2 linked regions of the Adhaeribacter radiodurans genome follow. The protein of the gene in region 2 binds, or shares a complex with, the protein of the main gene of each other region. Links are inferred from orthologs where the notes say so. Each region holds a gene or a part of one and is shown on either strand. Other genes may lie near its edges.

Region 1 (6,394 bases), 3.9 Mb from region 2 along the record:
GCTCGTACCCGGGTTCTATCTCTAAAAATTCCATCTCGCAATGAGTTAAATAACGAGATTGCTTCGAATGCCAAATCTATGCAAAATCAAATGAGCAAATCGGTACAGAAGGCGCAAAAGTTAAAGGAACAGATTTCGCAATCCGAAGAAAAACTTAAAACGAAAAAAGAACTTAACTGGCAGGATAAAAAACAAATTGAAGATTTGCTTGAGAAAAAGAAGCAACTCGAACGCGACATTGCCACCATGCGGGAATCATTTGAGCAGCTTAATCAAAAGCAGGATAAGGTTGATGAAAAAAGCATGGAGCTAGCAGAAAAAACCAAGCAATTACAGAAGCTTATGGAAGATCTGCTGGACGAGGAAACAAAGAAGTTATACGAGGAACTCGAAAAACTCTTGCAACAGCAAATGCCAAACGAACGCGAATTGCAAAAGTTGCTGGATAAAATGGATCAGAAAGAAAATAATCTGGAGAAAGAATTAGAGCGGGCTTTAGAATTATTTAAGCAATTACAATTCGAACAAAAACTAGAAAGTGCTACAGATAAATTAAAAGAACTATCGGAACAACAAGAAAAACTAGCCGAAAAAACCGAGCAAAAACAAGCACCTAATCAGGAACTGAAGCAAGATCAAAATGAGCTACAGCAACAATTTGAGGATGTTAAAAAAGAACTGGATGAACTGGAAAAACTAAACCAGGAACTGGAAGATAAGAACCAAATGGAGAACACCCAGCAGGAAGAAAACCAGATCGATCAGGAGATGCAGAACAGCCAGGAATCTTTAGATAAGAAACAAAATAAAAAAGCAGCGCAATCGCAGAAAAATGCGGCCGAGCAGATGCAAAAAATGGCTCAGCAAATGCAACAAGAAGCCGAGAGTAACAGCATGGAGGAAGCTCGACAAAACCTGGATCATTTGCGTGATATTTTAAATAATCTGATTAAACTTTCCTTCGACCAAGAGGAGCTTATGAAATCATTCAGGAGCGTAAGCCAGAGCGATCCACGATTTATAAGTTTAGGTCAGGAACAACTTAAGTTAAAAGATGATGCTAAAATTATAGAAGATAGCTTATATTCGCTCGCCAAAAAGGTTTTTCAAATTCAGTCTTTTGTTACCCGGGAAGTTGGGGCCATGAACAATAATATTACCGAAAGCTTAAATCAGATTAAAGATCGCAATGTGGGTAAAGCTACTATGCACCAGCAACTGACTATGACTTCAGTAAATAATCTGGCTTTAATGTTAAACGATGCTTTAAAACAAATGCAGCAACAGATGGCCATGGCTGCCCAAATGCAAGGTAAAGGCAAGCCTAAACCCGGTGGCAAACCTAAACCCGGATCCGGCGAAATGGGTAAAATGCAGCAGATGCTCAATCAGAAAATGGAAGAACTGAAAAAAAGCAATTTATCTGGTAAAGCTCTTTCAGAAGAATTAGCCAAATTAGCGGCCGAACAGCAACGTTTACGCAATGCCTTAAAAGAACTAGAAAAACAAGGCGGTAAAGAAGGCAAGGGCACAAAAGAGGAGGGAAGTGAAGGTAACGGTGGTAAACTAGATAAATTAAATAAAATGATGGAACAATCCGAAACCGATCTCGTTAATAAACGACTTACGGAGCAAACCATTATGCGCCAACGCGAAATATTAACTCGTTTACTGGAAGCTGAGAAATCTGCCAGGGAACGAGAATTAGATAATAAACGGGAAGCACAATCTAGTAAGGAGTTGGCCCGAGCGGTACCACCATCGTTTGAAAAGTATATTAAAAATAAGGAGAAACAAACAGAATTGCTGAAAACTATCTCTCCTGCTTTTACGCCTTATTACAAAAAAGAGGTAAATGAATATTTTCAGAAAATAGGAAAATAACTTTGCATAAATTAGCGCTATCAAATAACTATTATGAATCAAATTAAAATTCAGATTCCTTCTCTCATTGAAAACATTCGCGTTGTAGAAAGTTTTATAGACAACTCGAAAGAAAAATTCCATATTGAAGATGACATTTACGGCAATATAATGGTAGCCGTTACGGAGTCTGTAAATAACGCTATTCGCCATGGTAATAAGTTTGATAAAGATAAAAACGTATACCTTTCTCTTTTTGTAGAGCCGGATTTGTTGAGGTTTGAAGTACAAGACGAAGGAAACGGTTTTGACGCTGATGCTTTAACGGATCCTACTGCCCCCGAGAATCTAGAAAACCCAGGTGGCAGAGGAATTTTCTTAATGCGCCATTTATGCGATGAAGTTAAATTTACAAACGATGGACGTAATGTTCAATTGACATTTTACATTAATAATGCCTGATATACCCATAGAATTTATATCCGAAGAAGTAGAATTTACTTTAAAGGATGTGGATAAAGTAAAAAACTGGATTGCTCAAGTTATTGCAGAACATCAACTTATAATAGATAACATAACTTATATCTTTTGTTCAGACGAATACCTGTATAACATAAACCAGACTTATCTTAACCACGATACTTATACCGATATAATAACTTTTGATAATTCGGATGAGGAAGACACAATAGAGAGCGACATATTTATAAGCATTGATCGGGTAAAAGAAAATGCTTCTCAATTAAACATACCATTTCAAGATGAACTACACCGTGTAATCATACACGGTGTTTTGCATTTAATTGGGTACGACGATAAAGATGAAAGCAGTAAAGCCATAATGCGTCAAAAAGAAAACGACTACTTATCTTTACGGGATTTTAGTTAGAACGGAATTTATTAAGGAAGATTGAGTGTTTCACGTGAAACACATTTAAGTAAATACAATAATGTACACCGAAAATTACGATGTAATTGTAGTAGGAGCCGGTCACGCAGGATGCGAAGCTGCTGCGGCTGCCGCCCGTATGGGTTCGAAAGTTTTGTTAGTAACTATGAACATGAACACTATTGCACAAATGTCATGTAATCCGGCAATGGGTGGAGTAGCAAAAGGTCAAATAGTTAGAGAAATTGACGCCTTAGGTGGCCAAAGCGGAATTGTTACAGATAAAACTATGATCCAATTCCGGATGCTAAATTTATCGAAAGGACCAGCCATGTGGAGCCCCCGTGCACAAAGTGACCGCATGCGCTTCGCTGAAGAATGGCGTTTAAACTTAGAACAAACAGCTAACATCGATTTCTGGCAAGAAATGGCCTCAGCTATATTAGTAAATAATGGCAGAGTTGCAGGAATACAGACAGCTTTAGGAATTGAATTTAAATCAAATGCTGTAATACTAACAAATGGGACCTTCTTAAATGGTATCATCCACATTGGAGAAAAACAATTTGGTGGAGGAAGGGCAGCAGAAAGGGCAGCTACCGGAATAACAGAACAATTAATTAATCTCGGCTTTGAAGCGGGAAGAATGAAAACAGGTACGCCGCCTAGAGTCGATGGAAGATCGTTGGATTACTCCAGAATGGAAGAACAAAAAGGAGACGAAAACCCGTCTAAATTTTCCTATACGGATACTAAGCCATTGCAAGACCAACGTAGTTGTTATATAACTTACACCAGTACTAAAACCCATGAAATCCTAAAAACTGGCTTTGAAAAATCACCCATGTTTCAGGGAAGGATACAAGGTTTAGGCCCCCGCTATTGCCCTTCGATTGAAGATAAAATAAATCGGTTTGCGGATAAAGACCGTCATCAGATTTTCGTAGAGCCGGAAGGATGGAGTACCGTGGAAATTTACGTAAATGGTTTTTCGAGTTCTTTACCCGAAGACGTTCAGTTTAAAGCTTTACGCTCGATAGCCGGGTTTGAAAATGCTAAAATGTTCCGCCCCGGTTATGCAATAGAATACGACTATTTTCCACCAACTCAATTGAAGCTAACTTTAGAAACAAAGTTAATAGAGAACTTATATTTTGCCGGCCAGATTAATGGTACTACTGGTTACGAAGAAGCGGCTTGTCAAGGATTAATGGCTGGTATAAATGCGCACAATAAAATCCATGAAAAAGAACACTTTATCTTAAAGCGTTCAGAAGCATATATAGGTGTATTAATTGATGATTTAGTAAATAAAGGTACTGAAGAACCGTACCGAATGTTTACTTCGCGTGCGGAACATCGCATCTTATTACGCCAGGACAATGCCGATATCCGATTAACTAAAAAAGGGTACGATTTAGGGTTAGCAGACGAACAGCGCTTAGTTAAAGTAAATCGGAAAATTTCTGAAACAAAGGATATTATAGATTACTTAAATAATAAATCAATTGAACCAAGCGAGATTAATGCTATTCTACAGGATCTAAATTCAGCGCCAATTTCGGAAAAAGTAAAAGCTGGTAATTTAATTAAACGGCCCAACGTAGATATACGCCACATTGCAGCAGCTTTGCCAGCAGTAGGTACTTATTTAAACAAATACTTACCCGAAAGCATAGAACAAGCATCAATCGCTGTTAAATATGCTAGTTACATTGATAAGGAAAATGTAATGGCTAACAGAATAGAAGAGTTGGAAAATTACATAATCAAAGAAAGATTGGATTACAAGAATATGCCCGCTCTATCGAAAGAAGCCCGTGAAAAACTACTCAAAATAAATCCTGAAACAATAGGTCAGGCTTCACGCATTAGTGGTGTTTCGCCAGCAGACATTTCGGTATTAATGGTGTATTTAGGCAAATAAATGAATTACGAACGATTAAATCGTTGCCCCATTTGCAACAAAGACCTTTTAAAAAATTTCTTAATTGTAAAAGATAACTCTGTTTCGAAAGAAAGCTTTGTTATTGTACAATGCGAAAATTGTGGCTTTAAATTTACTAACCCCCGACCGGATGAAAATAGTATAGGGAAATATTATCAATCAGCAGAATATATTTCTCATACGAATAAGGCTACTGGTATTACCAATAAGGCTTATAAGTTAGTTCGAACTTATACGATAAAGCAAAAGGTTGATTTAATAAATCGGTTCGCTCCTAAATATACCTTACTTGACTATGGCTGCGGCACCGGAAATTTCCTGGAGGCTAGTAAGAAAGACGGGTGGTCAGTACAAGGTTATGAACCCAGCAGTGTAGCTCGCACGCAAGCGGAAGGATTATTACAGCAAACATTAGCAGCAGATGTAAGTGCCTTAGAACACATAGAAAACGAAAGTTTTCAAGTTATAACTTTATGGCACGTACTCGAACATATCCACACTTTAAACGAAACTTTTAAAAAGCTTACTCAATTAACAAAGATTGGCGGCAACATTATTGTAGCAGTTCCTAATGCTGACTCTCATGACGCCCAGGTTTATAAAGAGAACTGGGCTGCCTACGATGTTCCCCGACATTTATACCATTTTAATCAAGCTACAATGAAGCGTTTTTTTAAAAAGCACAAGCTTGAACTTTTAGAAATAATTCCGATGAAATTTGATGCTTATTATGTAAGTATGCTAAGCGAAAAATATCTTACTGGAAATAATGAATACATAAAATCTGTCTTAAATGGTTTTAAATCGAATAATTATGCCAGTAAAAATGCTAACGATTATTCCAGTTTAATATATGTGGGTAAAAAGAACTAATAGCATTATTTATTCTATAATAAAGCATTTACTATTAATAACTTATAAATTTAATAAGTAGTAACCATTAGTAAATTATCCACATACAAGATATAAAAAGATTCTATTAATAATAAACTAATCCAACTACATCATTTCTGTTGCTGATCAAGCAAGAACTCAAAGAATGCATACATTAAAAAAAATTTTACCATCATTCTTTTTATTATTTCTAACAAGTTGTGCCAGCATAAGCCCGCCGGAAGGAGGGGAGAAGGACATTAAAAGTCCGGAGTTAATAAGTAGTACCCCGGCCAATCAAGCACTTAACGTAAAAGGTAAAACCATTATCTTAAAATTTAACGAAGAGGTGCGCACAAAAGACTTTAACCGACAACTTATTATTTCTCCAAACGCTGAAAATACTATAAACACCCAAGTAGACAGGGAAGAAGTTAAATTAAGTTTTGAAAAGGATTTTGAACAGAATACTACTTACTTTTTAAATTTTAGAGAAGGTATAGAAGATATTACAGAAGGTAATAAACCTAAGAACTTGAGCTTAACCTTTAGTACCGGAGCTTTCTTAGATTCAGGTAGGGTACAAGGAATTGTAACTGATATATTAACTGGCGAGCCGGCTAAAGATATCAATGTAATTTTATATGCAGCTAATGATACCGCCACCATCCGCAATGCCAAGCCATATTATTTAACCAAGACCGGAGAAGATGGTAGCTATTTATTACAGAATATAAAGTATGCTACGTATTTGCTCTATGCCCATCAGGATAAAAACAACGATAATATTTATAATGACGAAAAAGAGAAAATTGGGTATT
Region 2 (6,343 bases):
GAAGCGATACACCGAACCTTTTAATTGTTGAACCATTCTTTAGGGGGAAAATCACAAAAACACTTTCAAACCCTTTTTTGGTAGAAAATGAACCCCTTCATATTGTTTAGAAAAAACCGATTGCTCGGTCCAAAAGTGCTCTGGATAGATTTGTTTATCTGGATTAAGAAGTTGTTCTCTTAACCTATCATAAACATTGTTAAGAATAAATGTATATCCAAATTTAGCAAAAGCTAAAATATAAGCTGATTTAAGTAAAGCGATGCCAAATAACCTTTGTTCGACTTTAGTTTTCTTATGAATCAATTCAACAATACCATTTGAGGTATTTGCATTTATGGATTCAATATATCCTTTAAGGATAATGGGATTATTGTACTTTATGCTGTGAATAACTTGCATTTTTCCATGGTCATCTACTTTAACATAACCATTTACAGTTTTACCATCCTTGCGAGGGTCACTCTTTGAGTTGTATTAGGTTTAAATGCCCTTTCATCAAGCTCACGCAACCTAACTGATAAGTGGAAGTCTACTTTATGACCACATGTATTGTTACACTTCTTACAGGTTAAAGCAATTTGACTACCACCTAAAGATTTTGGCGGAGCGTCCTCCAATGTAAGATTGTTTTTTACCTTCTCGCTTAATGCTTCTTCTGAAAACTTGATTAAACAAATTGGACAAATGTATGTCTTGCTAAAGGGTAATTCCAATTCAGGTAAAAAATTATTTTATTTTAATAAATTTAAGTGATTAGCGAATTTATCGAAAAGTATTTTTCTTTTATTATCATTTCTACTCATTGTTGATTTAATAGTTGATTGAAAATCATTTTAGTATATTTTTTCTTATACATGTCTCGAAAATAAACAATATTGATGTTTAAATAATATTATTAAATAACTCCCTTATTTATCCAACATGTTGAAGTGCAATTTAATTTTTACATGTAGCTAAACTCATCCAATTACTATCTAAATATTATTTAATAATAATTTTTAGACTTTAACTTATAACAATGTTTAACAAATTATAACTAAATAATTAATTGCCCATAGTTTAAAATAGGTTAACTTAATGTTTATGGCTTGAAGGCTGCATTAAAAGCTTAAATAATGGTATGCCCATACAATTATAAAAATGTTTTTAAACAAGCTTAAATGGGCTTTAAATTAAGAAGTATGTAATTAAAAAATTTACCTCTAAAACTAAAGCTTTTTACATTGGTCTAACTTCAAAAAATGAAAGCTATAAAACCGTAGTAGATTATTTTTTAATGCATAAAAAACACAAATCAACATTAAACTAGTTTGTGTGACTTGTAAATTAATTTAATCACGAAGGTTTTCTAATCTAATAAATTTTCCTTGTTATTTTTTCTTTAAATTATTATGATAATTAACTAATCTAGTGTGATCCTTTATAATAGTTAATCTAATATGTTTAAATAGATCATCAATCAAATCTCAAGCTTTACTAATTTCATCAGTATGATCTAAATCTTTTAATACATATTCACCTAAATTTAAATTAGTAATCAATGATTTTTTATTAAGCTCAATAAGGTATATGTTGTTTACTATCCCCTTGTTATGAACAAGAATATTTCTGTTCTGGGATAAAATGAATAGTCTATCAAGTAAGACTTTATCATAGTTAAAATCAATCTTAAATATTGAATTGAACTTACTTAATAGATTATAAACATTGCAACCTTGAATTATTGATTTTACTTTCTTTTCTATTACTTTATTTCTTATATATCTTATGGTGCTTTATTCAAACAAGTCTTCATAATCAATCGTTATTTCATCTAACATTAAAAACTTAGGAAGATATTTGTAAAGTGCCTCAAAGGTTTTAAAAATAAATTCTTCAAAATGAAAATATGTATTTATATAAACTTTCTCTTTTACTAAAATATCAAAATCTATATTGTTAGCTTCTAAATTGCTATTTAATTTATTATAATCTCGTAATGTTTTATTTAAATTTTTATTGCCTTCTGAAGGTTTCACTTGTAATGATAATGTCAACAACTGCATTGACAGTGCTACTATTTGAAAATCCTGATCTAAACGCCTGTTTTTAACTGTATCTTTATAATTTCTAAGTATTTTGTATAAAAACTTTTCCTCTGATAGCATAATTATAATTAAACAGTTAAAAATATAAGGTTTAACTTAAACCGAAATATCTGAAAAAAACCCTTGACTTTATTTTTATTTGGTTTATCTTAAATTACTTTCCGATACAAAACTTACTAAAAATATTTTCTAATAAATCATCGGTAGTTATATCGCCAGTAATTTCACCTAGAGCATATAAAGCCCGGCGAATGTCGGCGGCTAAGAAATCGCCACTGATGCCAGTAGATAAACCTTGCAAAACAGCATCAAGGGCTTGATACGTTTGCTCTAAGCTAGTGTAATGTCGTAGATTGGTAACAATGGTACTGGAACCGGTATTAAGGTTACCTTGGTTTACCGTAGAAATTAATTTTTCTTTCAGCAGTTCGATGCCGGTTTTATCCGCGGCAGCAATAAACAGTATGGGGGTAACCGCTTCATAGGCAGCTTGATTTAAATTACTCGCTAAATCTACTTTATTGGCTACGGCTAAAACGGGTTTGCCATTCGAATTTAAGCTTTGCAGCTCTAAAGCCAGATCGGCGGGAGTAAGCTCATTTACATCAAATAAATAAATAATTAAGGCAGCTTCTTCTATTTTCTGACGGGAGCGTTCCACGCCAATAGCTTCTACCTTATCCTGGGTTTCGCGCAAGCCAGCGGTATCAATAAACCGAAAAGAGATTCCTTCAATGGAAGTTTCGTCTTCGATAAAATCGCGGGTAGTACCCGGTACATCGGATACAATGGCTTTTTCTTCGTTGAGTAAAACGTTGAGCAAAGTAGATTTCCCGGCATTAGGTTTTCCCACGATTACGGTTGGTACGCCGTTTTTAATTACGTTGCCTAAAGCAAAAGATTGCAATAAGTTGCGGATGAGCCTTTGTAATTCGTGAATCAGGTTTTCTAATGCCGAACGGTCAGCAAATTCCACGTCTTCTTCTCCGAAATCTAATTCCAGTTCAATTAACGAGGCAAAGTGTATCAGTTGGGCCCGCAGGGCTTTAATCTCGGCAGAAAAACCACCACGCATTTGTTTTAAAGCTACTTCGTGCGATTTAGAAGAATCGGCAGCAATTAAATCAGCTACGGCCTCCGCCTGAGCTAAATCAAACTGGCCATTCAGAAAAGCCCGTTTAGTAAATTCGCCGGCCTGGGCCAAACGAGCACCATTTTTTAACAGTAATTTTATTATTTCCTGCACAATATAATCGGAGCCGTGGCAGGAAATCTCGACTACGTTTTCTTTGGTGTAGGAGTGAGGCGCTAAAAACAAAGATACCAGCACTTCGTCTACGAGCCTGGCTCCGTCGCGGATGGTACCAAAATGAATGGTATGCGACGCCTGGGTACGTAAATCTTTCCCCTTAAAAACGGAATTTGCTATTTGAACGGCTTGGAGCCCAGATAATCGAATTACGGCTATTGCGCCTTTACCTGCAGCAGTAGCTACCGCTACAATGGTATCGTGGTTAGAAAAAAAAGATGCGTTTGACAAAACGGAGTATACAAAGTTTATTTTTGTTTGCCAGCTTGCTTTTGGCCGGCGGTAAATTGTTCGAAAGTTACTTTCTTATAATGGTTTTCCCCAAAATAGGTAATAATATTCCGGAACGTTTTTACGTCAAGGTAGCCCGGCACCGGTGATATAATTTTTAAATTTTCGTCGAGGTAAACGGTAGTCGGAAAACTTAATTGACCTTGAAGTAAAGCGTAGGCTAGCTCATGCGAACGGTTTGCTTCATTAAACTTGTAGGTTTTTCCTTCTACGGTAATGGGTTTTGTGCCTTCGGCATCTAACCGCACAGCGTAATAGTTCTTATTCACATAATCGGCAACGGTGGGATCCGCAAAGGTACTTTTTTCCATTTTGCGGCACCAGCCACACCAATCTGTGTATACATCTATAAAAATTTTACGTGGTTCTTTTTTACTTTTTGCTACGGCTTCTTCAAAGGTAAGCCACTGAATAGTTGCTTTTTTAGGTTTATCCGGCTTATTGTAGTTTTTAGTTTCGGCACTGGCCTTACAAGGGAATACACCCAAGTAAATTAAAACTAAAAAGAAGAATAGAAATCGGAAGAAAGGCATAGTTTATAATTCAAAAAGTAAAAGGTGTGCCACAGTTTTGGTGAGGCTTTTAGCTTAGCAAACTTGTAGTTCCTTTTTTTAACGAAACAAGCGGGAAGTCCGTATTTGTTCCGTTGGTTTAATCCTGATATAATAAAGAAAGCTTTGTGGTAACTTCTACACTACCAACACCGGAATTTTGACGGAGTGCCGCACAGAATCGATGGTGGTACCTAAAATTAAATCTTTCATTAAACGATGGCCGTGGGAGCCCATTACCAATAGTTCGGCTTCAAAATTCTTTACAATTTTGGGAATACATTTTTTGGGATTGCCGTAACCTAGTTCTACCTTTATGTGGTAGCCTTTTTCGCGCAAGTCTTTGGCGTAACGATCCAGGTTTTGTTTATCTGAGCTCGTTTCAAAATCTTCGATATCTTCGCCCATAACCATGGCCCCGGCCGTTTCTACCACGTGAATTAACACGTATTCTGCCCCTTGGTTACCTATAGCTAAAGCATTATTTATAACGTATTTATCTACTTCACTGAAATCTAAAGTTATAGCAATGCGGGAGTAAATGGGTTTGGCTAAAGGTTGGTATTCTACGGCCCGATGGTGCGGGGCTACCGAATGCGGCCGCAACGCTTTTACTACCATAGGCTGAAAAGTAATGTACAGGAGCAGTACTAAGGCTGCTATTGCGATGGGTACTGCCGTAAGCCAGATCAGGGTAGGATGCGAGGTGGATGCCAGCCAGCCGGAAATTTCTTCAAAAACCAATTTAATGTTTAAAATAACAATAATAGTAGCGGCAACCCACGCCCCAATTTTAACCCAGATCCCAATTACAAAATCGCCCATGCGCTTTGGGCTACTCACAAAATGAATAAGCGGAATAATTGCAAAACCTAACTGCATACTTAATATAACCTGACTAAAAACCAATAGCTTGCCCGTGTATTCTTCGCCGAAATAGGCAATTACAAACAAGGCTGGACCAACGGCTAATAAACGGGTAATCATGCGGCGGAGCCACGGCTGAATGCGCAAGTTTAAATACCCTTCCATTACTATCTGACCCGCCAACGTGCCGGTAAGAGTGGAGCTTTGGCCAGCAGCAATTAAAGCAACAGCAAACAATACTGGAGCCCATTGGGTACCGAGTAAAGGAGCCAGAAATTTATGCGCATCTTTAATTTCGGCTACGGCATACATGCCATTTTTGTGAAAAGCAGTAGCCGCTAAAATTAAAATGGCGGCATTTACAAATAAAGCCAGGTTTAAGGCAATAGCCGAATCGATAAAATTAAATTTAATGGCTTTTCTAATACCATCCAGGGTTCGCTCAAACTTACGGGTTTGCACCAACGACGAATGCAAATACAAATTATGCGGCATTACGGTAGCGCCAATAATACCTATTGCTATGTACAAAGCTTCGTTATTAGGAATACTCGGAACCAGGCCGGATGCAATGTCACTGAAAGCGGGTTTGGCAAACAACATTTCGAGCACAAAAGCACCCCCAATAATGGTTACCAGTACCAAGATAAAGGCTTCCATTTTGCGCATACCCTGGTTAATCAAAAATAAAAGTAAAAACGTGTCGAGCACGGTTACACTAACGCCCCAAATTAAGGGCAATCCAAATAACAACTGTAACCCAATGGCCATACCCAGCACCTCCGCTAAGTCGCAAGCGGCAATAGCAATTTCGGCTAAAATGTAAAGCGGTATATTAATAATTCCCGGGTAAAACTCCCGCGAAGCCTGGGCCAGGTCTTTTCCCTGCACTACTCCTAAGCGGGCACTTAAACTTTGCAACAGCAAAGCCATCAGGTTCGACATGAGTAAAACCCAAATTAATTTATAACCAAACTGACTACCGCCGGCAATATCGGTGGCCCAATTACCAGGGTCCATGTAGCCTACACTCACCAGGTAAGCAGGTCCCATAAAGGAAAATAATTTTCGCCAGAAGCTTTTCTGTCCGGTAGTGTCTACAGTGGCATTTACTTCTTCTAAAGATTTACTCCTTGATATAGTATTTTGGTTTAACATAGGCAGGGTTGTAAAATTTTTAATCCAGGTTTAATCCTGTGGCATTAATCCGTCATGTTGAACTAGTGAGCCTTGTC

The links.
Region 1: the proteins of mnmE (region 2) and mnmG are in contact, whole or in part, in a solved structure (PDB 9HIP), measured with the Escherichia coli proteins. The link is inferred for Adhaeribacter radiodurans from one-to-one orthologs.

What each region holds. Positions count from the first base shown.
Region 1 is NZ_CP055153.1:6,328,923-6,335,316, forward strand. The notes cover bases 2,349-5,246. They hold mnmG (tRNA uridine-5-carboxymethylaminomethyl(34) synthesis enzyme MnmG), read left to right. Parts: upstream 2,349-2,813; coding sequence 2,814-4,679; downstream 4,680-5,246. Other genes in these bases: ybeY (rRNA maturation RNase YbeY), read left to right, coding at 2,349-2,752; HUW48_RS24990 (class I SAM-dependent methyltransferase), read left to right, coding at 4,680-5,246. In the rest of the region: HUW48_RS24970 (DUF4175 family protein), read left to right, coding at 1-1,884; HUW48_RS24975 (ATP-binding protein), read left to right, coding at 1,918-2,325; more of ybeY, read left to right, coding at 2,318-2,348; more of HUW48_RS24990, read left to right, coding at 5,247-5,573; HUW48_RS24995 (Ig-like domain-containing protein), read left to right, coding at 5,740-6,394. UniProt on the Escherichia coli protein: NAD-binding protein involved in the addition of a carboxymethylaminomethyl (cmnm) group at the wobble position (U34) of certain tRNAs, forming tRNA-cmnm(5)s(2)U34.
Region 2 is NZ_CP055153.1:2,459,400-2,465,742, forward strand. Bases 1,438-4,284 are described here. They hold mnmE (tRNA uridine-5-carboxymethylaminomethyl(34) synthesis GTPase MnmE), read right to left. Parts: upstream 3,631-4,284; coding sequence 2,245-3,630; downstream 1,438-2,244. Other genes in these bases: HUW48_RS10140 (hypothetical protein), read right to left, coding at 1,779-2,150; HUW48_RS10150 (thioredoxin family protein), read right to left, coding at 3,648-4,223. Also shown: HUW48_RS10135 (hypothetical protein), read right to left, coding at 52-402; HUW48_RS27580 (HNH endonuclease), read right to left, coding at 435-716; HUW48_RS10155 (Nramp family divalent metal transporter), read right to left, coding at 4,380-6,266. UniProt on the Escherichia coli protein: Exhibits a very high intrinsic GTPase hydrolysis rate. Involved in the addition of a carboxymethylaminomethyl (cmnm) group at the wobble position (U34) of certain tRNAs, forming tRNA-cmnm(5)s(2)U34.